DNA from 3 places in the Pantoea sp. nfd-35 genome. Region 2 is predicted to be linked to each of the others. Evidence: predicted binding sites of a transcription regulator. Region 2 holds the regulator's gene; each other region holds the start of a gene.
What was found. The regulator PhoB, encoded in region 2, activates phosphate uptake and scavenging genes when phosphate is short. The targets are predictions, from matches to a motif close to CTGTCATAAAACTGNCNNAT.
Positions count from the first base shown of each region.

Region 1 (8,030 bases), 410 kb from region 2:
AAGCGCCAGCCGCTGGCGGATTCGATGGCTCTGGCGATCGACGACATAGAGCAGCGGCACATCGGCGGCGCTGGCGATGAGATAGGGATGCCTGGGTGATGCAGTAAGGCCTGAAACCGGGCCGGGCATCAGGATGGTATCAATGACTCGCCCTTCCGCTTCGCACAGGTCAACGACGGTAATGGTGGCATCCTGCTCATTGTCGGTAAAGAGCTTGCGACCGCTGGGCGAAAGCGTCAGGCGATGGGTATTATCAAGCGGAATGGGAATCGTCTTTTCAACGCGGTGGGTAAGGGGATCGATCACCACCACGACAGTAGGATTTTCACAGCACAGATACACTTTGCCGTCGCGCCCTAACTGACCGCTGTGCGGCGCTTGTGACGGTGAGAGGTCGATATAGTCATTAATCGCCCGCTGTCGTAAATCAATGACCGCCACTTTATGGCCAGGATGAGGCGCATCGCCTTGCATATCGTCACCGTACAGAGGGAGAAAAGCCTTTTCCCAGGGCGCGAGCATCAAAAGCTCGTGCAGTCGCGTTGGGATAACGTCCACGGCCTGGCTGACGTCAAAGGTGTCAGGATCGAGAAACAGCGCCCGTCTGGTTTGCCTGTCAATCGCCAGTAATCCTCGAGATTCAAACGGCATGTCATCTCCTTTTCGTCTGTATAGCTAAAGCGTAGACAATGACTGTCAGGCTGCGCACATCTGTAAATTCATTAATCATGCTGAATATTTCACTTATCTCGATTCCGCACTGATGCTCATACTCGCGCACTGTTTATCGGTTTCATGACAGAAAAACGCCCCCTCTGTCGATATAAAGATATTGCCATAGCGGAATAAAACATTAGCGTAAATAAATATTTATTTTTATTTCAGGCGAATGCTTATTTCCGTTTTATCCTAAAGTTTCCATCAGGAATAGCGAATTGTTGAATTGTGTTCTATTAAATAAATGAGTCGCGGCCGCTCACGTCACGCTTGTGCACAGAAACTGTCGTGGCTCGCCATTGAACCATCACCAGGGAAATACAATAAAAATTGCGCAGCGCAGCATGTCTGCGTTTATGGCGGTTTATATACGGGATGACAGCTTAAGCCCTTATTTTGCCGACTGGCATAAACACTATAATCAAAATAACAGGTGAAACATGAATTCACACCGCCGTTCCTTGCATCATCTCTGGCGTCAATGGGAAAAACTTGCTTTCACCAGCCGCATGCTGTGGACGATTAAACAACACCGGGCCGTAAGCGCGCCTGAATACGATCCTACGCTGGAACAGGATGTGCTGCTGGAATCCGTACCTAAGACCCTGCCTGCCATTGCTAAAAAAGTCTGGCTGTACTGGCCCGGCGACCGGCTACCTGCTTCCGTTGCCCTTAACGCCAGTAAAATTTGCCGTGATAATCCGGATCATGAGATCCACCTGCTTACCCCTCAGACGCTGGGACAGTGGCTGCAGGATGTGCAATTTGTCTCTTCCGATCTGACTCCGCAGCTAAAAAGCGACATCATCCGGCTGGAGCTATTATTACGCTACGGTGGCATCAGCATCGACTGCAACACGTTGCTGTTCGAGGATCTTGCCTGGGTCCATCAGGCCCAAAGCGACCGCCCCATGGATGTGCTGGGATATTATCGTCAGCAAAACACGGTTAACCCACTCAGACCGATGATTGAAACCGGCTTTATCGCGGCGCCTGCTCAAAACCCCTTTATTCGTGAATGGCTGAAACAACTGGCCCCGGTAAAATACGTGGGGAGACAAAACTATCTGCTGGAGTTAATGAAACGCAGTGATTTCCCTGCAGTGCAACAGAATCTCAGCAACCCCGGTGACGAACTCACGGCGCTGGCACATCAGTTGGCTATGGATGAGCATCGTCGGGTTAATACCAGGTTACGTAAAGCGGAAGCCAGCGTCGGCTATTATCAGCAGGTGCATGCTGGCAGCAACGATGCCTGTGTGCGCTCTGTTCTGTTTCAGCAGCGTCCGCTCACGCCGCCGCCGGTCATCCGGCTCAGTGACAGTGCGCGCGCGCACCTCGATTTTAACCTGCGGTTACGCTTTTACAATCGTGCCAGCCTGGTCGGGGAAGCGATGCACGACAGCCCATCCTCTCCCGCCAGACTTTCAGCGCCGCAGGAACAACGCGCGTAATCCGCACCCTGCCCGGCCGTTTCATTAGAAATCGCCGGGCACTTCGCCCCTGTTTAACGTCGAATTGACTGTACTGTGAGTCTGCAGCCAAATCTGCGCAGAGATGTTGCAGCCTGATGACAGCCACTATAGATTGAGTCAAAAATCCATGGAATGTCCCCCTGTTGATAAGAGACATATTCATACGATAAGAGGATTTGACGTTGTCTGAATTCGTGTCAGTGATACTTTTTCTGACCGCGATTGCTGTTTATTCCTGTAAAGCAGGCCGAAGCAGAATCTGGTTTTCCCTCACCTTGTGCTTGTTAATGCTGTTCGTGCTGCTCAACGCCACGCTGTTCGCCAGTAATTATTTTACCGGCGACGGCATTACTGACGCTGTAGTGTATACCCTAACGAACAGCCTCACCGGTGCCGGCCTGAGTAAATACGTTGTGCCCGCCCTTGGGCTGGTCATCGTGCTGTTTTTACTGTTTTGTGCCCTGTCATGGCTGCTGCGCCGCCGTGAGCGGCCCTTTCATTCAGGCTGGAGCCTGGTGGCTTTTGCCTGTGCCGCAGGCGCGGTACAAACAACGCCAGCCTTTCAGCAAGTGAGTTCTCTCATTACCTCGCACTCACTGCGCGAAAACTCCGACTTTGCCACCGTCTATAAAGTCCCGAAAAAGCGCATTGCGCAGCCCGCACTTAACGTGGTGTATATTTATGCTGAAAGCCTGGAGCGGACCTACTTCGACCCGATTGCCTTCCCTGGGCTGGCTCCCGAACTCAGCCGGGAAAAAGAGCAAAGCATCGACTTCACCCAGACCGAGCAGCTTCCCGGCACGGATTACACCATTGCCGGTATGGTCGCATCGATGTGCGGTATCCCGCTTTTTGCCCCTTTCGACGGAAATGCTTCCGCCTCCCTTTCCAGTTTTTACCCACAGAACGTTTGCCTGGGCGATATTTTAAAAAATTCCGGTTATGAAAACTGGTTTATTCAGGGCGCTGACCTGCGCTTTGCGGGTAAAGATGTCTTTTTACGTTCTCACGGCTTTGACCCTGCGCGCCTGTACGGTTCACAGGAACTCAAAGACAAGGTTAGCGATCCCACCTACCGCAACAACTGGGGTTATTACGACGATACCGTGTTGGACGAGGTGTTTGAAACCTATGAGGCACTTTCGCGCCAGCAGAAACGTTTTGCGCTGTTTGCGCTCACGGTGGATACGCATCATCCTGATGGGTTTATTTCCCGAAGTTGCCAGCGCAAAAGTTACAGCTATGCGGGCAAGCCAAATCAGTCGTTCAGCGCCGTATCCTGCTCGCAGGAGCATATCGCACGCCTTATTGCCCGTATTAAGGCTTCTCCCTGGTTTAAGAATACCGTGATTGTGGTGGCATCCGATCATCTGGCCATGAACAACACGGCGCATCCCTTTCTGATCAAGCGTCCTCGTCACGATCTGTTTATGGTGATCCGTGGCGATCAACCGCAGGCAGAAGTGATAGATATGAAACGCAGTACGCTGGATAACGGCGCGACGTTACTGGATATTCTGGGCGGCGACAATACGATAGGTTTGGGACGTAGCAGCCTGTCTGCAGTGTCGTTGTCGAGCCAGTTTGAGGATATGAAAACCAAAGTGTTGAGCTGGAAAGCCGATATCATTCAGCTGTGGAACTTTCCCAAAAAGATCGACAGCATCACGCTGGATCAGACGAAAAATACGCTCAGCTTTTCCGGGGCCAGCTTTGCCTTGCCCATTCTGCTGCGGGTGACGGAGAAGCATGTAGAGCCACTGCCTGAGGGGGAATATTCGGCGCCTTTACGTTATCAGCTGGCCGACTTTACCTCGGCGGAAAAGTTTGTCTGGGTCGATCGCTGCTTTAAAATTGCCCGTATCTGGCAACCGGCGCTGGCCCTGTCCAGCGACTGGTGCCTGGCAATGGGCCAGCTCGCGGGCCATCCCTCCGTCATGCGTATGGATAGCCCCCTGTGGAAAGGAAAGGTGCAGTTCCCGGCAGGCCCCCAGAACGATGCAAACTATCAACATGCCGTGGCGCAGCTGCGCATCGACGATAATGCGATTCGTTATGATGCCGACAGCTTTCTGTTCGCGGTTCCCGGCGCACCCGCAAGCGTGAAGCAGTTCAGCGGCCTTTCCCGTACGGAAAACTGGGGCCGCTGGTCAAACGCCAATCTTGCCCCGGAAGTGACCATAGAATTCGTTAACCCTTTGCCCGCCAGATTTGATCTGGTGATTACCGCTCGCGCCTATGGCCCAAATGCGCACCGACCCACAAGGGTGCAGGTAGGCGACACAAAACAGCCCCTGATGCTGGGAGAAGAAGCATCAACCCAGACGCTGCGTTTTGATAACGCCCGCGGAAGCCATCGGTTAACGTTTACCCCACCAGAGCCGCAACTCAGCAATCTTAACAACATCGCAGGTCAGGACCCACGCAAACTCGGCATCGGTCTGATTACGTTAAAGGTTGTCCCCGTTCCCTGATGTTTATTCACGATGACGGTTAGCCCCCACCTTTTACACTGCCTGGTAAGCGGGCTGTGTAAAAGAGGCTAACTGACAACGTTTTTTTTGCGGCCCACCCCGCAAAAAGATGAAAACTACGCGTTTAACTAATTGATATAATGGAATTTATTTCGCAATATGTTTTTTATCTTCTGTGACCAGACCGGCTCTCCTGACATGATATTCAAATAACGTGATGAATCGGGAAGGCTCTTGAATGACACTCACCATGATGAATACACACAAAGCGTTTAAACGTTTACAGCGCGCAGGCATCAACGATCGCCAGGCAGAAGCGATGGTGGATATTTTTTCGGCATTAAAGCAGGACAATGCGCTGTCCCGTGCTGATGTCATGCAGGCTTTTCAGCGTCAGAATCAGCATATCTTTTCGCTAAGCACGCAACTGAAGAAAACGGAGTCGTGCCTCAGAACCGATGTGGATGAACTCAAGGCAGACGTCAGCGTACTCAAAACGGACGTTGCCGTGCTCAAGACCGATGTCAGCGTACTCAAGACCGACGTCGCCGAGCTCAAAACGGATGTCAGCGTACTCAAGACCGACGTCGGGAGTTTAAAAAACGATATGCGTTGGGTACAGCGTCTGCTGATGATCATGACCACCACGTTGCTTATGGCGACCATTAAATATGTGCTTGCCTGAGCCGTTACCCGCGCTTCAGGCCTTAACCTCGCAGAGTTTCCAGCTTTTCACGCTGTCGCCCGTCGGCTGTAAAGTTAGCCTCTGCCAGCCAGCGTTCCAGCCCATTTTTAACAGCTGGCCATTCACTGTCGATGATTGAGAACCAGCTTGTATCGCGCGTGCGGCCTTTATAAACGCGGGCCTGACGAAATTCACCTTCAAAGCAAAATCCCAGCCGAAGCGCGGCCCGACGCGAAGGCAGATTACAGCTGTCACATTTCCATTCATAACGCCGGTAGCCCAGTTGCTCAAAGGCATAACGCATCAGAAGAAAATGCGCTTCGGTCGCCATTCTTGTTTGCTTTAGCAATCGGGAAAAGGTGACATATCCCACTTCCATCACCCCATTTTGCGCATCAACACGCATCAGCGATAGCGTTCCGACGGCCTTACCGGTTTCAACATCAATGACGCTGAAATGCAACGGATCCTGACTCGCCTCCATCGTAGCAGCATGGGGGAGCCAGGCGGCTTCATCATTAAACGGCCCCTCAGAAAGATAGGTCCAGTCACGGCCATCTTCTGCCAGCGACCAGGCCTGCCAGAGTGCTTCAGCATGCGAAGCCACGCTAAAGGGCTCCAGACGGCAAACCTGACCTTGAAGCACCTCACGCTGAGGTAAGGGACGTGGCTGCCAGTCGGGCATGGATTGCCCTACAGGTTGACCATACTGATTGACGTGTTGCGACATCATGCCTTCTCCATTGCAGTGAATAAAAACACGTTGCCATGTTGCAAACACGTTGAGAAGTCATCACTGATAAAAAAGACAGAAATAGAAAACAGCCGCTTAACGCGGCCGTTGAAAGAAGAGATAACTAACAAAGCGCCGCAGGACTATCCGCGGAAGAAGATATCGCCGGATTTACCCATAACGATCTTACCGGTGTCGTTAGTAATCAGAATGTAATTGGCATTGATATAAGCCCAGTGGGTATCTGGCTGAGGCGCAGGCAAATTACGTTTCTGCCACTCTGTGATGGTGTAAGTCTTGCTGCGGTACTTATCAGGCACGGTATCACCGATTTTATGCTCTTTATAATCAATGATAATGGTGCTGAGATCGTAATTTGGCTTACCTGGATTGCCTGCTGACTGCGAAGGCGTTGTTGGGGTAATACCGTCGTTAGAGTCAGAACTCATCGGCGCCTGCGGCTGGGCATGTGCTGCAGCACCGGGCTGCGCGTTGTTATCGCCAGGTTGAGCGGTTGGATTGGCCGGTTGAATCTGCGGCGGCGGTGGCACATTGTCGGTGGTTTCACCCGCAGCCTGAGCGGCGGGGATCAGGCTCAGCGAGCCGAACAGTAAACCAGCTGAAATAAAAGCAATTTGAGTCCTGCGCATAATAATTTCCACATTGAATTGATTTTAATAACAGTAGACTACTCTGAAGACAATCTAAACAGGGCTGCGGTTCCGTCACTCATAAAGGTAAGTGTAAGGAATCACGACTCATTCTGGACCCAACCTACACCTTACCTGTCTTTCTCTGCCAGGTTAAGCAACAATGTGATACCAAGATAGTTGCTCCAGTTAAACGCGTTTTGCAGTACCACGATGGCATTGCCTGCCTGCTTGTCAAAACCGATAAAAGCGGAATAACCACCAATATAGCCGACCTGATAGGTAATGTTCCTTCCTGCCAGCCTGTCTGTAACCCAGGCGATATTCTGCGTCTGTGCGCCCTGCTGATACACGCCTTTATTGATCTCAGCAAAGGCACGATTACGCGCCGGATCGCTGCCCGCAGTGAGATGTGCACGCAGATAGACGCTCAGATCCCGTGCGTTGCTGTAAAGACTGCCCGCCGCGACCATATTACGCTGGAAACGCCAGTCCGGGGTGAGATCACCGCGCGGGATAAGCTTTGGCTGATCGCCAGCATGCCCTAACGCCCGTGTGGAAAAACCGCTTAAACGCTCAGGCACAAAGCTGGTGTTGTTCATTCCCAGCGGTCGGAAAATCCGTTGGTGGGCAAGCGTTTCAATATCACTATGGCAGCGTTCACGCAAAATATAGCCCAGCAGCGCATAGCCAAGGTTAGAGTATTGCGCTCCCCGCTGACGCGGCGCAGAAAAATCCGCCAGGTATTCCAGAACATCATCACTATCCAGGTTGCCATAAAAGTTCTGACCGCTGCGCAGATAGCCCATAAACTGCATAAACATCGGCAAATCCATATCCTGACGCGGCAAACCCGAGGTATGGGTCACTAACTGTAATAGCGTGATTTGACGTGCATCCTGGCTCAATCTGACGTCAGAGGGCAACAAATCGGCCAGCGTGTCACTCCAGTGCAGTTGGCCTTCGTTAACCAACTCAATAATCACCTCTGCGGTTACGCCTTTACTCAGTGAGCCGAGCGCAAATAAGGTTTCAGGCGTAATCGGATAGCGATGTACGTCATCGGTGACACCCGCGCTGTAAAACAAGGTGGGATTAAGATGATGGATAATTGCAATACTGATGCCGGACACCTGTTTACGCTGCATATAATGGCGCACCAGATCGTCCAGGTTGTCATGAAAATCGCTGTGCGTCAGATAAAGCTTGTCGCCTGCTGGCGCAGAGGTCTGCGACAGCGTGCCGCAGGCAGCCAATAACAGCGCGCTTATCATCAGAACTGCACTGCGTCTAAAC
Region 1 is NZ_CP122403.1:3,785,549-3,793,578, forward strand. It holds gene P9J57_RS17590 (YncE family protein) at 1-651, opposite strand, end outside; gene P9J57_RS17595 (glycosyltransferase family 32 protein) at 1,158-2,171, shown strand; gene opgB (phosphatidylglycerol--membrane-oligosaccharide glycerophosphotransferase) at 2,375-4,666, shown strand; gene P9J57_RS17605 (CCDC90 family protein) at 4,917-5,351, shown strand; gene P9J57_RS17610 (GNAT family N-acetyltransferase) at 5,374-6,084, opposite strand; gene P9J57_RS17615 (RcnB family protein) at 6,228-6,734, opposite strand; gene P9J57_RS17620 (serine hydrolase domain-containing protein) at 6,866-8,008, opposite strand.
Region 1: a site for PhoB is predicted at 2,275-2,294, ahead of opgB (phosphatidylglycerol--membrane-oligosaccharide glycerophosphotransferase). Genes of this name have one in related genera too.

Region 2 (8,030 bases):
GGGATCGGAAAACCAGAGGGTTATTTCGCAATTTGAATCAATATTAGAGGATCACATCAATATTCTCTGCAACGGCATCAGATGATGTGCTTTAAAAATAAACAAGCGATGGTAAATATCAGCATAAAGGCGGGTTTGTATGCACAAGTGGCGCATTTATTGCGCCACGTTGCACACATTCCGCTATCACCAGACCTGATTCGCGACCTTCACGACCAGTCGAATCTTCTGCCACTGCTCTGCTTCGCTCAGGCTGTTGCCCTCTTCCGTCGAAGCAAAACCACACTGCGGACTGAGGCAAATCTGATCGAGGCTGATGTACTGGGTCGCTTCCTGCAGGCGCGCTTTCACCTGTTCGGCATCTTCCAGTTCACCCACCTTCGTGGTAATTAAGCCAAGCACCGCCTGCTGATGGCCGGGCTTGATGAACCGCAGTGGTTCGAATCCGCCAGAGCGATGATTGTCGTATTCAAGGAAAAACGCATCCACATTCACGGAGCCGAACAGGATCTCGGCCACCGGTTCGTAGCCACCTTCAGAAATCCAGGTGGAGCGGAAATTGCCACGGCACACATGCAGGCCCACGGTCAGGTCGGCCGGTTTCCCTTCTAACGCCTTATTCAGGACGCGCGCGTAGGTGCGGGCCAGCTGGTCTGGATCGTCGCCACGTTCGCGGATCTCCCGCTTTTGATCGTCTGAACAAAGGTAGGCCCAGACGGTATCGTCCAGCTGTAAGTAGCGACAACCCGCGTCGTAAAAGGCTTTGATCGCCTCTTTGTAGGTCTGTGCCAGATCGTCAAAGTACACATCGAGATCGGGGTAAACGTCAGCGTCGATGACTTTTCGGCCGCCGCGAAAGTGCAGCACGCTCGGGCTGGGAATCGTCATTTTGGCTACCGCATCGCCTGCTAGGCTCTGCAGGAAACGAAAATGATCCAGCATCGGATGCCCGTCAAAACCCAGTTTGCCGGTGATTTTTACGCCGTGCGCTTTCGTCTGCACGCCGTTGAACTGAATGCCCTGCTCGGCTTCAAAATGCTCAACACCTTTCAGACCGTAGAAAAAGTCAAAATGCCACCAGCCGCGGCGAAATTCGCCATCGGTCACGACCTTGAGGCCATTTTCACGCTGCTTCGCGACCACGTCCCGAATCGCGTCGTTTTCAATATCGCGCAGTTCATCAGCGCCGATCTCACCCGCATGAAATTTTTCGCGGGCATGCTTAATAGCGGCGGGACGAAGAAAGCTGCCAACGGTGTCGGCGCGAAACGGGGCGGTTTGTCTTTGCATGATCACTCCTGGTCACCGGCCAGATAATTTCGGGCGGGAATAGTTACATAATGTTATTTTAGCCTTCCAGATGGCTAAACGTCTGGATGTAGATTCCCACGCGATGTGCTCACGTGCAAACGAATAATATTCACTTGAGATGAAATAATTTCATGTTGCGAGGCCGGATTCTGACTGTGCTCCCCTTGAGGTTTGCACCGAGGCAATCGGCGGGGATTTATGCCCCTGATGCGGCACAGGTCCCTGCCAGACGTGCGGCAGGAACGGGAAAACATGGGCGAAGGCGGTAACCCCTTTGCCTGTGGGCGAGCGGTGAAACTTACCGGAGGGAGGCGCGCGCCAGGTTCATTTGCGTTTCAGACAGCGGCAGATAGCCGGCCTCGATGACGCGCTGCTGCCCTGATTTAGACAGAACCTGTTCCAGAAAGGCGGCTAACAATGGCGGTAAGGGCTTACCTGGCACTTTATTAACGTACAGATAGAGCGGACGTGCCCAGGGATAGCGACCGCTGCGGATGGATTCAGGATCGGGCGCAACGGCTTCCCCCCTTTTTGTGATAACCGGCAGCAGTTTTACCCCACTCAGGTGAAAACCGAAGCTGGCATAACCGATGCTGCGCGGATCCCCAGCGACCGCCTGTACCACCGCCGCCGAGCCGGGAAACTCCGCCACGTCGTTGCGGAAATCGCCCTGACACAGCGCCTGCTGCTTGAAGAATCCCCATGTGCCGGAGGCCGAGTTGCGGCCATAGCGCTGGATAGATCGCTGCTGCCACTCAGCCTGATGCAGACCCAAATCGCCCCAGCGTTCGGGCACCTGGTGTGCGCCACACAGACGCGTGACGGAGAACAACGCATCAAGCTGGCGGGGATCGATGGACGTCAGCGGATTGCGCTGGTTGACCACCACCACCAACGCGTCCATCGCCACCGGCACGGCCAACGGAGGATAACCGTATCGCGCCTCAAACGCCTGGCGCTCATCCGCCTGCATGGGACGGCTCATTGCCCCTAACTGGACGGATCCGGCTGTCAGCGCGGTTGGCGCCGTTGAGGAGCCCGATGCCTGAACCTGCACATTTACCCCGGGTGACTGACGGCTAAAGTCATCGCCCCACAGGGTCATCAGATAGCCGAGCGTGTCCGAGCCTGCGCTGCTGAGATTGCCTGAAAGCATCACAGGCTGCGCCTGCACCAAGGCAGGCAAGAGAGAAAAGAACAGCAAAAAAAGAAGGCGCATCGTTCCGGTCCGTCAGCAGTTAATGAACCGCATTCTCCTGCATCCCGTTAGTCACAATCAACCGTGGTGCCAGGGTAAAGGTAAAACAGGTTTCCTGGTGCGGGATGCTGGTGATCTCCAGCCGCGCATTGTGATGGCTGAGCGCATGCTTCACGATGGCCAGCCCAAGACCGCTGCCGCCGGTCGCACGTGAACGCGCTTTATCCACCCGATAAAACCGTTCTGTCAGGCGCGGAATGTGCTCAGGTGGAATGCCGGGGCCGTTATCACAGACTGTAAATACCGCGCCCTGCTTGCTGCGCAGCCAGCTGATATCAATGCGCGTCCCCTCGGGCGTGTGGTTCACCGCGTTGTAGACCAGGTTGGAGATAGCACTGCGTAATTGTTCATCATTGCCAAACACTTTCAGGTGAGGATCGGTATGAAAATGGATGGCGTGACGTCCGCCGCTCAGGGTTTCAGCTTCATGCTGCAGGAGTTTGAGCATAACCGGTACATCAACCTTTTCTTTCAGATTAATGGCCGGAGCCGCCTCGATGCGCGACAGCGTCAGGAGCTGTTTGACCAGGCTATCCATTCGCCGGGTTTGCTCCGACATGGTGTGCAACGCTTTGTCCCGTGAGCGCTGATTCATGACGGAGTCATTCATCATTTCCAGATAGCCCTGAAGCACCGTTAAAGGCGTGCGCAGTTCATGGCTGACGTTGGCAAAGAAGTTTCGCCGTGCCCCTTCAAGCTGATGCATCTGGGTCACGTCGCGAGCCACCATCAGCCACTGGCCTTCGCTGTAGGGCATCACACGGAATTCCATGTGGTGCTGGTTATTCAGCACCAGCGTAAGCGGCTTATCGAAATCACGTTGCCGTAGATAGCGAGAAAATTCAGGATAACGCAGCAGATTAAGGATATTTTGCCCGTTATCTTCTGGCCAGCGCAGCCCCAGGTGCTGCTGGGCCAGGCCATTGCACCAGAAAATAGTGCCCTCTTCGGTGGTGAGTATCACGGCGTCCGGCAGCGACTCCGCGCCGCTGCGAAACCGCTTAATCAGATTACCTAATTCGCGCCGCCGCCGCCGGTTGCGCAGTTGCATTTGATACAACCCGTAAAACAGCGGTTCCCAACTGGCCTGCCCGGACGGTGGCGTCATCGTGCGATCCAGCCACAGCCAGTGAGACAGGCGCATCAGGTTGTAAAAATGCCACAGTAAAATACCGACTACGCTCAGTAACAGCAGCCACGGCAAATAGCCGAACAGCAGGCCGAGCACCAGCGCAGGCAGACACGCCAGCACCAGTTCGGACAGTAATCTCTTCCAGGAGAGGCGTTCCAGCACGGTTAAAGCTCCGTTTAAAAGCGGGCAGAGAAACGATAACCTGTTCCGCGTACGGTTTGTACCATGCGATCGTGGCCGGTCAGTTCCAGCGCCTTGCGTAAACGACGAATATGAACGTCAACCGTACGATCTTCAACATAGACGTTAGTGCCCCAGACATGATTGAGTAACTGCTCACGGCTGTAAACACGTTCAGGATGGGTCATAAAGAAATGCAGCAGCTTGTATTCTGTCGGCCCCATTTCCAGCGGTGTGGTTTCTGACATCACGCGATGCGAAGAGGGATCCAGGCTCAGGCCCTGCATTTCGATCACATCTTCTACCGCCATCGGCGAAATACGACGCATAACGGCTTTAATTCGCGCCATCAGCTCTTTCGGGGAAAACGGTTTGGTGATGTAGTCATCGGCACCGACTTCCAGTCCGCGTACCCGATCTTCTTCCTCGCCGCGCGCGGTGAGCATCATGACCGGTATATCACGCGTCATGGCTTCACGCTTAAGATGTTTAATAAATTGTATGCCGCTGCCGCCGGGTAACATCCAGTCCAGCAGGATCAGGTCAGGCCAGGGTTCAATCAGCTTGCTGACGGCGCTGTCATAATCTTCTGCCTCAATCGGCTGATAATCGTTTTGTTCCAGTACGAAACATAACATTTCACGGATTGGAGCTTCATCTTCCACAACTAAAATGCGCTTAGCCATTATTACTCCTGCAGGTAGGACGGCTTTCACTGATATTTGCGGCGCCATTATGCGTCAGTTTTGTGACACTTTTATGAAAAAGTTAGCCATAAAAACCGGCCTGCAACAACCATTTATGACAACATGACGACATGTTTTGTGGCTTTAGTGACTGAGCCAGTATAATTGCCGGGCAAATCGATTTGGCAGGGAGTTTTATGCGCATTATTCACACCGCGGACTGGCACCTGGGGCAGTTCTTCTATAACAAGAGCCGCGCCGCCGAGCACCAGGCCTTTCTTGACTGGCTGTTAATACAGATCGAACAGCATCAGGTCGATGCGCTGATTGTGGCGGGCGACCTGTTTGATACCGGTACGCCGCCCAGCTATGCGCGTGAAATGTTTAACCGCTTCGTGGTGGCGTTACAACCCAGCGGCTGTCAACTGGTGGTGCTGGCGGGCAATCATGACTCGGTGGCAACGCTGAATGAATCGCGCGAACTGCTGGCCTGTCTGAACACCCGGGTCGTTGCCACGCCGCAGGAGAGTGACGACGTCATGATCCTGACAACCCGTCAGGGTGAACCCGGCGCGCTGCTGTGCGCGATTCCCTATCTGCGCCCGCGCGACATTATGCGCAGCCAGGCCGGTCAGTCTGGACGGGATAAACAGCTCAGCCTGCTGGAGGCCATCAGCGCCCATTATCAGCGCAGCTTCGCGGCGGCACAGGCGCTGAACATGTCCCTGCCGATCGTGGCGACCGGCCATCTTACCGCCCTTGGCGTCAGCAAAAGTGACTCCGTGCGCGATATCTACATCGGCACGCTGGATGCGTTTCCTGCCTCGGCGTTTCCGCCGGCCGATTACATCGCCCTTGGACATATTCATCGCGCTCAGCGCGTCGCGAACAGCGACCATATTCGCTACAGCGGCTCCCCTATTCCGCTGAGCTTTGACGAGCTGGGCAGCGAAAAAAGTGTCTGTCTGCTGACTTTCAGCCCGCGCGGCCTGGAAACCCTGACCCTGCCGGTTCCCACCTTCCAGCCGATGCAGATGCTTAAAGGCTCTCTGGCGCAAATCAGTGAGCAGCTCGCTCACCTTTCCCCTCCCAGCGGAGAGAAGCCGGTCTGGCTCGATATAGAAGTCACCACCCAAGAGTACTTAAGCGATCTGCAGCGCCAGGTTGAAGCGCTGACGGCAGATTTACCGGTGGAAGTGCTGCTATTACGCCGCAGTCGTGAACAGCGCCAGCACAGCCTGGCGCAAACGGATAACGAAACCCTGAGCGAACTTAAGGTCGAAGAGGTTTTTGCCCGACGCCTGGCGCTTAATGAGGAGCTTGATGACAAGCAGATCGTCCAGGTCACGACCCTGTTTAAGCAGACGCTGGCCGACCTGGAGGCGAACCCATGAAGATCCTCACGCTGCGATTCAAAAACCTGAATGCGCTGAAAGGAGAATGGTTTATCGATTTTCGCACCGAACCTTTCGCCAGTAATGGTCTGTTTGCCATTACCGGCGCGACAGGTGCCGGTAAAACCACCTTACTGGACGCTATCTGCCTGGCGCTGTATCACCAGACGCCGCGCCTGGGTGCGATTTCTCAGGGCCACAACCCGCTGATGACGCGCGACTGCGCCGAGTGCCTGGCCGAAGTCGAGTTTGAAATCAAAGGTGAGGCCTGGCGGGCATTCTGGAGCCAGAACCGCGCACGAGGCACGGCCGACGGCAAACTGCAGGCTCCCCGCGTCGAGCTGGCTCGCTGCGCAGATAATCAGATCGTTGCAGACAAAGTGGGCGACAAGCTCAAGCTTACCGAAACGCTTAGCGGCCTGGATTTTGAACGTTTTACCCGTTCAATGATGCTGTCACAGGGCCAGTTCGCCGCATTTCTTAACGCCAAAGCGAATGAGCGCGCAGAGCTGCTGGAAGAGCTGACCGGAACGGAAATTTACGGGCTGGTTTCCATGGCCGCGTTTGAGCGCCATAAAGAAGCCAAAAATGCGCTGGAACTGATGCGCAGTCGGGCAGGCGGCATGGCACTGCTTGATGAGGCGACCCGCGCCGGGCTGCAGCAACAGCAGGCAGCCCTGACTGAGGCCGAGCAGCAACTCAGCCGTCAGTTTGACACCGCTCAGCGGCAGCAGCAGTGGCTGCAGCTGGCACAGCAGCTGAGCGCGGATGCTGAACAGGTGAACGCCGCCCGTCAGGCCGCCAACGCGGCGAGTCAGGCGGCAGAGGCCGATCGCCAGCGTCTGGCACGAAGTGAACCGGCAGAAAAACTGCGCGGTGCGCTGCAACAGCGCGACAACCTGCAGACTGAACGCGCGGAGCTGCAACAGCGTCAGCAGCAGTTAAACCAGCAGATGCAGGCGACGGCCCACGAGCAGCAGCAGTTGCAGCAGCGTTATCAGGAAACCGAAGCGGCGCGCGAACAGGTGCGTTTGCAACAGCACCAGCAGGAAACGCTACTGAGCGGACAGGTTATTCCACTCGATCAGGCGCTCTCGGCCCTGCAGCAGCAAATTCAACAGCTGCAGCATGAAACCGCACAGCAGCAGGCGAGCTGTACGCAGCGTGAACAGGCGATGCAAACCGAGCAACATAAGGTCAGCGATCTCCAGCAGGCGCTGGCACAGCAGCAGGCGCGTCGGCAACAGCTGGCGGATATGCCGGTTTGGGGCGAAAATCTTCCGCTGTGGCAGGACCGCTTTGCTCAACTGGCCCGCCATGAAACCGATCAGGCGGCGTCGGCGCAGCAAATTCAGCAACAGGCGTTGCAGCTTCATCAGCGCCAGCAGCAGGTCGAACAGCTGCAACAACAGCTTGCGCCATTGAAGCAGGCCGGGCAACTCACGCAGCAGACCTTGTTTGACGCTGAGCAAGCACTAACATCGCTCCATAAGGCGCATCCTCCCGAAGCCTTGCGTCAGGCCTTAAAGCAGTTAACTCAACAGCGTGACGCACGTCAGACGCTGACGTTACTTGCAGCCCAGTGGCAGCCGCTACATCAGCAGCGCGGTCAGTATGAAAAACGGTTACAGGATCTGGAAAAAGCCTGCCAGCAGGCTGAGGCTGAATTACTGACGCTGCGGGAAACATGGAAGCGGGAGAAACAGCAACTCACCGACGTTGAGAAGATTTGCCAGCTTGAAAGCCATATTGCCGATCTGGAGGAACACCGGGCGCGGCTGGAGGCCGGGCAACCCTGCCCTTTGTGCGGTTCCTGCGAACATCCCGCGGTTGAAACCTACCGCACGCTCGAAGTCAGCGCCAACCAACAGCGCAAAGCCGTGCTGCAAAAACAGGTGGAAGCACTGAGCGAAACCGGTACGGCCAAAAATGAGCAGATAAAACACCTGAAGGGCCAGCAGCAGTCTCTGCGCGACGAGCTCGCCAGTGTAGTGCAGCAGCTGGATGCATTGACCCAGCGCTGGCAGGCACTGAGCGGTGAGCTTGCGCTTACCTTCACTCTGAACGAT
Region 2 is NZ_CP122403.1:3,374,585-3,382,614, forward strand. It holds gene P9J57_RS15775 (cobalamin-independent methionine synthase II family protein) at 187-1,290, opposite strand; gene P9J57_RS15780 (PstS family phosphate ABC transporter substrate-binding protein) at 1,610-2,530, opposite strand; gene phoR (phosphate regulon sensor histidine kinase PhoR) at 2,550-3,863, opposite strand; gene phoB (phosphate response regulator transcription factor PhoB) at 3,878-4,567, opposite strand; gene sbcD (exonuclease subunit SbcD) at 4,765-5,961, shown strand; gene P9J57_RS15800 (AAA family ATPase) at 5,958-8,030, shown strand, end outside.

Region 3 (8,030 bases), 1.1 Mb from region 2:
GCGCGGTTTCACCGGCGATACGGGCAATCGCTAACAGGACACCGGTGATGATGCCGGAAACCGACGCCTTGAGCGTAATCGCCGAGATCATCTTCCATTTCGGCGTACCCAACGCATAGGCGGCTTCGCGCATGCTGTCTGGTACCAGTCGCAACATGTTTTCCGTGGTTCGAATCACTATCGGAACCTGCAGCAGCGCCAGCGCAATCACGCCCGCCCAGCCGGAGAAGTGGTGCATCTGCGCCACGACGATGGTGTAGACAAACAGGCCAACCACAATCGACGGAGCGGACAGCAGAATGTCATTAATAAAACGAATCACTTCTGCCAGTGCTGATTTGCGTCCGTACTCCGCCAGATAAACGCCGGCCATAATGCCCAACGGCGTACCGAAGAAGGTAGACCAGAAAATCAGTAAACCGCTTCCCGCCAGGGCATTGGCTAAGCCACCACCCGCGGTGTTTGGCGGCGGAGTGGACTCCGTAAACAGCGACCATGACAAACCATCAATGCCACGGCTTACCGTAGTAAACAGAATCCACACTAACCAGAACAGGCCAAAAGCCATGGTCAGTAACGACATTGTCAGCGCAATTTTGTTTTTGGTACTGCGCCACGACTGCATCTTACGACGTGACGCTTCCAGCTCAGCGCGAGCCTGTACTTCCATTGTTGTCATGATCGCGCTCCTTCACTTTTGGCCAGCCGCATAATCATTAACTTTGAAATCGCCAGCACGATAAAGGTAATCACAAACAGAATCAGGCCCAGCTCCATCAGGGCCGCAACGTGTACGCCTGATTCTGCTTCAGCGAATTCGTTCGCCAGCGCGGAGGTGATACTGTTGCCGGGCATAAACAGCGAGGCGCTGTCTAACTGGTAGGTATTACCGATAATAAAGGTCACGGCCATGGTTTCACCCAGTGCACGTCCCAGACCGAGCATGACACCGCCGATCACCCCATTTTTGGTGAAGGGCAGAACAATACGCCAAATCACTTCCCAGGTCGTACAGCCAATGCCGTAAGCCGACTCTTTCATCATCACCGGCGTCTGTTCGAACACGTCGCGCATTACCGAGGCAATGTAGGGGATGATCATGATGGCCAGGATAACGCCTGCGGCCAGGATACCGATACCAAATGCGGGGCCAGAAAACAGCTCGCCAATGATAGGAATGCCCGACATCACATCGCCAACCGGCGTCTGGAAGTACTGTGCGAACAGTGGCGCAAAAACAAATAAGCCCCACATGCCGTAAACAATGCTGGGGATCGCCGCTAACAGCTCAATGGCGGTCCCCAGTGGACGACGTAACCAGCCTGGTGCGAGTTCAGTAAGGAAAAGCGCAATACCGAAACTGACCGGTACCGCAATAATCAGGGCAATGATTGAGGTGACGAGCGTACCGTAAATCGGTACCAGCGCACCAAATTGTTCGTTAGGGGCGTCCCAGGTTTTGGTCCACAAAAACGCGAAACCAAATTTCTGTATGCTCGGCCAGGAAGAGAAGATCAGGGAGACAATGATGCCGCCCATCAGTAACAAGACGATCAGCGCAGAGAGTTTTACCAGTGCACCGAAAACTCTGTCACCTTGCTTGCCTGGGGCTTTGAATGCCGACTTCGTTGCAGCCATAGAAGTCTCAGTCCTCAGAAGTTATCAGGGCGGCAGACGCCGCCCCTGAAGGCTGACCAGACTGATGTCCGGCCAGGGTCATTCACTTACTTGTAAAGCGCTTTACCTGAACTGTCTTTGATATTGGCTTTCCATGCGGCACGGATCTGCTGAACTACGCTCTCAGGCAGGGTGGCATAATCCAGGGCGTTAGCCGTTTTGCCGCCGTCTTTATAAGCCCAGTCGAAGAATTTCAGTACTTCTGCACCTTTCGCCGCATTAGCCTGGTCTTTGTAAATCAGGATAAAGGTGGTTGAGGTGATCGGCCATGCATCATTGCCTTTCTGGAAGGTCAGATCCTGGGCAAACGATTTGCTCCAGTCTGCGCCTTTTGCGGCATTAGAGAAGCTGATTTCGCTTGGCGCAACGGCCTTACCGTCTGCATCCATCAGCTTGGTGTAGGTCAGGTTATTCTGTTTGGCATACGCGTACTCAACGTAACCAATGGAGCCTGGCAGACGCTGAACGAACGCCGCAACGCCGTCGTTACCTTTACCGCCCAGACCGGTTGGCCAGTTAACGGTGTTTCCTTTACCAATTTTGCTGTTCCACTCTTCATTGACTTTCGCCAGGTAGCTGGTGAAAACGAAAGAGGTACCTGAACCATCCGCGCGGCGCACCACGTTGATGTTGGTGTCTGGCAGTTTCACGCCCGGGTTCAGTTTAACGATCGCTGGATCGTTCCACTTCTTGATATTGCCGAGATAGATATCACCTACGGTTTTTCCGTCCAGCGTCAGTTGGCCAGATTTTACGCCTGGCAGGTTAACCGCCAGCACCACACCACCGATCACGGTAGGGAACTGGAACAGCCCATTCTTCTGCAGATCTTCGTCTTTCATAGGCGCATCGGACGCACCGAAATCAACGGTTTTGGCGATAATTTGTTTTACACCGCCAGATGAACCAATGCCCTGATAGTTAATTTTGCTACCGGTGGCTTGCTGATACTCTGCTGCCCACTTGGCATAAACCGGCGCCGGGAATGTACCGCCAGCACCAGTCAGATCGGTGGCTGCAAAGGCAGAAACCGCACTAACGGCAAGAGAGGCGGCGAGGATTCGGGCTACGGTGCTACGCATCAGTGTCATGTTCCCTCCAGGGGAGAAAAGTCAGGCTAAGTGCCTTTTTAGTAAGAGTCAGTGATTGCTGCAGGAGGGAAAATAGGACAGTTTAGTGACAGAAAAATGTAGTTAATATTACAGTTATATGACAGACACAATTATTGCTAATTTTTACAAGCCCACTATTGAAAAGGACATGTTCGATGAAATTTATGAAGAAGCTTCTGGTAGGCAATATCGTCGTCCTCTGTACGCTGGCCAGCGCCCAGGCGTACGACGTACCGCAGATTCATTCGGATGAATCTTTTGCAATGACAGATAACAGAGGCACTCTGGCTACAATTGATAGTGGTGGCGCGGTCAGACAAGCTTCTGTCAATGCTGAGGATGTGAGTAAAACGAAGGAGAATGTAGAGAAATTATTAAAAACGCAAGAAAACCAGACTGATACCCTCAACCAGCTCACACAAAAGCTCAGTAAAAATGAAGATACGATCAATAACCTGCAACGCTCACTCGATGAGGCTAACCGTAAAATCAGCGATCAGCAGCGCGTAATTGAGCAAGTCAGCAGCAAAATCAAATAAATGGAACGCGTGAATCCCTGGTGGGATTCACGCGTGAGAGGCTTTACTCGACCGTAACCGATTTCGCCAGATTACGCGGCTGATCCACATCGGTGCCTTTAATCAGGGCGACATGATAGGAGAGTAGCTGGAGCGGCACGGTATAGAAGATAGGCGCAATGGCCTCTTCAACGTGCGGCAAGGGAATGATCTTCATTCCCTCGCTGTCACTGAAACCGGCATCCTGATCGGCAAACACGTACAGCAGACCGCCGCGCGCGCGCACCTCTTCGATATTCGATTTCAGCTTCTCTAACAGCTCGTTGTTCGGTGCCACCACGATGACCGGCATGTCAGCATCGATCAGTGCCAGCGGACCGTGCTTGAGTTCGCCCGCGGCATAAGCTTCCGCATGAATATACGAAATTTCCTTCAGCTTCAGCGCCCCTTCCATGGCGATCGGATATTGATCGCCACGACCCAGGAACAGCGCATGGTGCTTATCAGAGAAATCTTCAGCCAGGTTTTCAATCAGCTTATCCTGCGCCAGCATTTGCTCAATGCGGCTTGGCAACGCCTGCAGACCATGAACAATCTCATGCTCTTTTTCTGCGGACATGCCGTTGAGGCGGCCGAGTTTTGCCACCAGCATCAGCAGCACGGTGAGTTGGGTGGTAAAGGCCTTTGTGGAGGCCACACCAATCTCAGTGCCCGCTTTGGTCATCAGCGCCAGATCGGATTCGCGCACCAGCGACGAACCCGCGACGTTACAGATAGCCAGCGAACCCAGATAACCCAGCTCTTTGGACAGGCGCAGCGCAGCCAGCGTATCAGCGGTTTCACCCGACTGAGAGAGGGTAATCAGCAGGCTGTTTTTACGCACAGCAGATTTGCGATAGCGGAATTCAGACGCGATTTCGACGTCGCAAGGGACGTTTGCCAGCGCCTCGAACCAGTAACGCGAAACCATACCGGAGTTATATGAGGTGCCGCAGGCAATGATCTGAACATGCTCAACCTTGCTGAGCAGGGCTTCTGCATTTGGCCCCAGTTCACTGAGATCCACTTCACCGTGGTTAAAACGCCCTGTTAAGGTGTTTTTAATCGCATTCGGTTGCTCATAGATCTCTTTCTGCATGTAGTGACGATACTGGCCTTTGTCGCCCGCATCATACTGCACGCTGGACTCGATCTCTTCACGACGGACGTTATTGCCGTTGCCATCAATGATGGTGACATCACGACGGCTAATTTCAGCGATATCGCCCTCTTCCAGATAAATGAAGCGGCGAGTGACCGGTAGCAGCGCCAGTTGGTCAGAAGCGATAAAGTTTTCACCCACACCACGGCCAATGACCAGCGGACTTCCGGAACGAGCCGCCACCAGCAGCGACGGATCGCGGCTGTCCATAATCACCATGCCATAGGCGCCGCGCAGCTGAGGGATCACGCGCTGTACAACTTCACGCAGCGAGCCGCCCTGTTTCTGTTCCAGATGGACCAGATGCGCCACCACTTCGGTATCGGTTTCTGAGGCGAAGTGATAACCCTTCGCCATCAGCGCTTCACGCAGGGGCTCATGGTTTTCAATAATGCCGTTATGGACGATAACGATGTGCTCAGAAACGTGCGGATGCGCGTTGGCTTCTGAGGGCTCGCCATGAGTTGCCCAGCGGGTGTGAGCAATGCCTGTTCCGCCGACAAGGGGCTGTTCTTCAGCGGCGGCAGCCAGCATCTGAACCTTTCCCAGACGACGCAGGCGCGTTACGTGCCCCTGCTGATCGACGACGGCAAGACCGGCTGAGTCATAACCGCGGTACTCCAGGCGGCGTAACCCTTCTAACAAAATTTCAGCGATATCACGTTGTGCTACTGCGCCAACAATTCCACACATAGTTATTTCCTGACTTCATGGCTGTTCGCCATTGCGTTGTCATATGACCTGATAGTCCGGCTTTGCCGGTTCCCCGAGCCTTGTAGAGAGTGGGGATTATAGTTTTGGCACTGCAAGCGGCCCGTGTACCACGGGCCGTAAAATTATTTTTTCTTCTGCGGACGTTGCCAACCGGCTTTATGGTTCTGTTCTTTACGGTTATAGACCAGATCGGCTGCAGAGACATCTTTCATTACCGTGGTGCCCGCTGCGATAGTCGCGCCTGCCGCCACATTGACCGGCGCGACCAGCTGCGTGTCCGATCCTACAAAGACGTTATCGCCAATGATCGTTTTGAATTTATTCGCGCCATCGTAATTACAGGTGATCGTTCCCGCCCCAATATTCACATTGGCACCAATCTCGGCATCGCCCAGGTAAGAGAGGTGACCCGCTTTGGACCCTTTACCCAGTCGGGCTTTCTTCATCTCGACAAAATTACCTACGTGCGCGGCCTGAGCCAGCTCACTTCCCGGGCGCAGACGCGCAAATGGCCCTACGGTACAGTCTGCAGCCAGATTTGCATCCTCGATCACCGAATAGGGGCTGATATCACAGTCATCCCCAATAACGCTGTTTTTGATGACGCAGCCAGCACCAATTTTGACCCGGTTGCCCAGCGTCACCTGGCCTTCAATGATAACGTTGGTGTCAATTTCAACATCACGGCCATGCTGCAGGGTGCCACGCAGATCGAAACGCGCAGGATCGCGGAGCATGACGCCTGCCAACAGCAGTTTTTCAGCCTGCTCGCTTTGGTAAGTCCGCTCAAGCGTGGCCAGTTGCAGGCGATTATTGACACCGTCAGTTTCGCTATTGCGGGCCGGATGCACTGCATTAATCACCCGACCTTCTTCATGCGCCAGGGCAATAATATCGGTAATGTAGAATTCGCCCTGAGCATTATTGTTATTCAACTGGGACAGCCAGCGCTTAAGATCGCCGCCATTGGCGATCAGGATACCGGTATTGATTTCGTTAATGGTCAGTTGAGAAGGCGTGGCATCTTTTTGTTCAACAATGCCTACGATGGTGTCATTGTCGCGTACGATGCGACCGTAACCGGTGGGATTATCCAGGACGACCGTTAATAAACCGATACCGCCCGCGGGTTTTGCTTCGCGCAGACGCTGTAAGGTAGCTTCAGAAATCAGCGGGACATCACCATAGAGCATCATGATGTCTTCGTCATCGGAGAAGTGAGGGGCCGCCTGCTGCATAGCGTGGCCCGTACCCAGCTGCTCTGCCTGTAGCACCCAGTTTACTGTGCTGTCGTTTAACGTTGCTTTGAGTTGGTCACCACCGTGCCCGTATACCAAATGCACATGCTTTGCGCCAAGGCCCTTTGCGGCATCAATGACGTGCTGAACCATCGGTTTTCCTGCCAGCGTATGCAACACTTTCGGCAGATCGGAATACATACGGGTGCCCTTGCCAGCCGCAAGAATCACCACACTCATCGCACTGTTAGACATATCTATCCTGACTGATTGTAGACTGAAGAAAGTTAAACGATTTAGCGCTGAGATTACTACATTTTTCTCGGCCCGAAATTAGCCAGCATCCTTTTGCTTTACCGTCACGCAAAAAAAATGCCAACCCAATGGGCTGGCATTTCGTGACGCACAAAGCCGGATTACATCGCTTTTTTGGTCAGCTCGATCACGCGCAGTTTCGCAATGGCTTTCGCCAGTTCCGCAGAGGCCTGAGCGTAGTCCACGTCGCCGTGGCTGCTGTTCATATGCTCTTCTGCTTTACGTTTTGCTTCCAGCGCACGCGCTTCGTCCAGATCGGTACCGCGAATCGCGGTATCGGCCAGAACGGTGGTGCTGCCAGGCTGCACTTCCAGCACGCCGCCAGAGAGGTAAATAAACTCCTCTTCGCCGTGCTGTTTCACGATACGGATCATTCCAGGCTTAATGGCAGTCAGCAACGGGGCATGGCCAGGGAAAATCCCCAGTTCACCTTCGCTACCTGACACCTGAATTTTCTGTACCAGACCAGAGAACAGTTGGCTCTCTGCGCTGACAACATCCAGGTGATAAGTCATAGCCATAATTTTCCTCCTGGGAAACCGTTATTACAGTTTCTTCGCTTTTTCGACCGCTTCTTCGATGGCGCCAACCATGTAGAAGGCCTGCTCTGGCAGGTGGTCAAATTCACCTTCCATGATGCCTTTAAAGCCACGGATGGTGTCTTTCAGCGTTACGTATTTACCTGGAGAACCGGTGAACACTTCTGCTACGAAGAACGGCTGAGACAGGAAGCGCTGAATCTTACGCGCACGTGCCACCAGCAGTTTGTCTTCTTCAGACAGCTCGTCCATACCCAGGATGGCGATGATGTCTTTCAGTTCCTGATAACGCTGCAGCAGTGACTGTACGCCACGTGCAACGTCGTAGTGCTCCTGACCCACAACCAGTGGATCCAGCTGACGGCTGGTGGAGTCCAGCGGGTCAACGGCCGGGTAGATACCCAGCGAGGCGATCTGACGGCTCAGGGTAACTGTTGAGTCTAAGTGAGCAAAGGTGGTTGCTGGTGACGGGTCAGTCAAGTCATCCGCTGGCACGTATACGGCCTGTACGGAGGTGATTGAACCTGTCTTGGTGGAGGTAATACGCTCCTGCAACACACCCATCTCTTCTGCCAGCGTTGGCTGATAACCTACCGCAGATGGCATACGACCCAGCAGCGCGGATACTTCCGTACCGGCCAGGGTATAACGGTAGATGTTGTCGATGAACAGCAGAACGTCGCGGCCTTCATCACGGAATTTCTCCGCCATGGTCA
Region 3 is NZ_CP122403.1:61,075-69,104, forward strand. It holds gene pstA (phosphate ABC transporter permease PstA) at 1-679, opposite strand, end outside; gene pstC (phosphate ABC transporter permease PstC) at 676-1,638, opposite strand; gene pstS (phosphate ABC transporter substrate-binding protein PstS) at 1,725-2,768, opposite strand; gene P9J57_RS00295 (DUF4349 domain-containing protein) at 2,945-3,328, shown strand; gene glmS (glutamine--fructose-6-phosphate transaminase (isomerizing)) at 3,372-5,201, opposite strand; gene glmU (bifunctional UDP-N-acetylglucosamine diphosphorylase/glucosamine-1-phosphate N-acetyltransferase GlmU) at 5,345-6,715, opposite strand; gene P9J57_RS00310 (F0F1 ATP synthase subunit epsilon) at 6,877-7,296, opposite strand; gene atpD (F0F1 ATP synthase subunit beta) at 7,321-8,030, opposite strand, start outside.
Region 3: a site for PhoB is predicted at 2,841-2,860, ahead of pstS (phosphate ABC transporter substrate-binding protein PstS). Genes of this name have one in related genera too.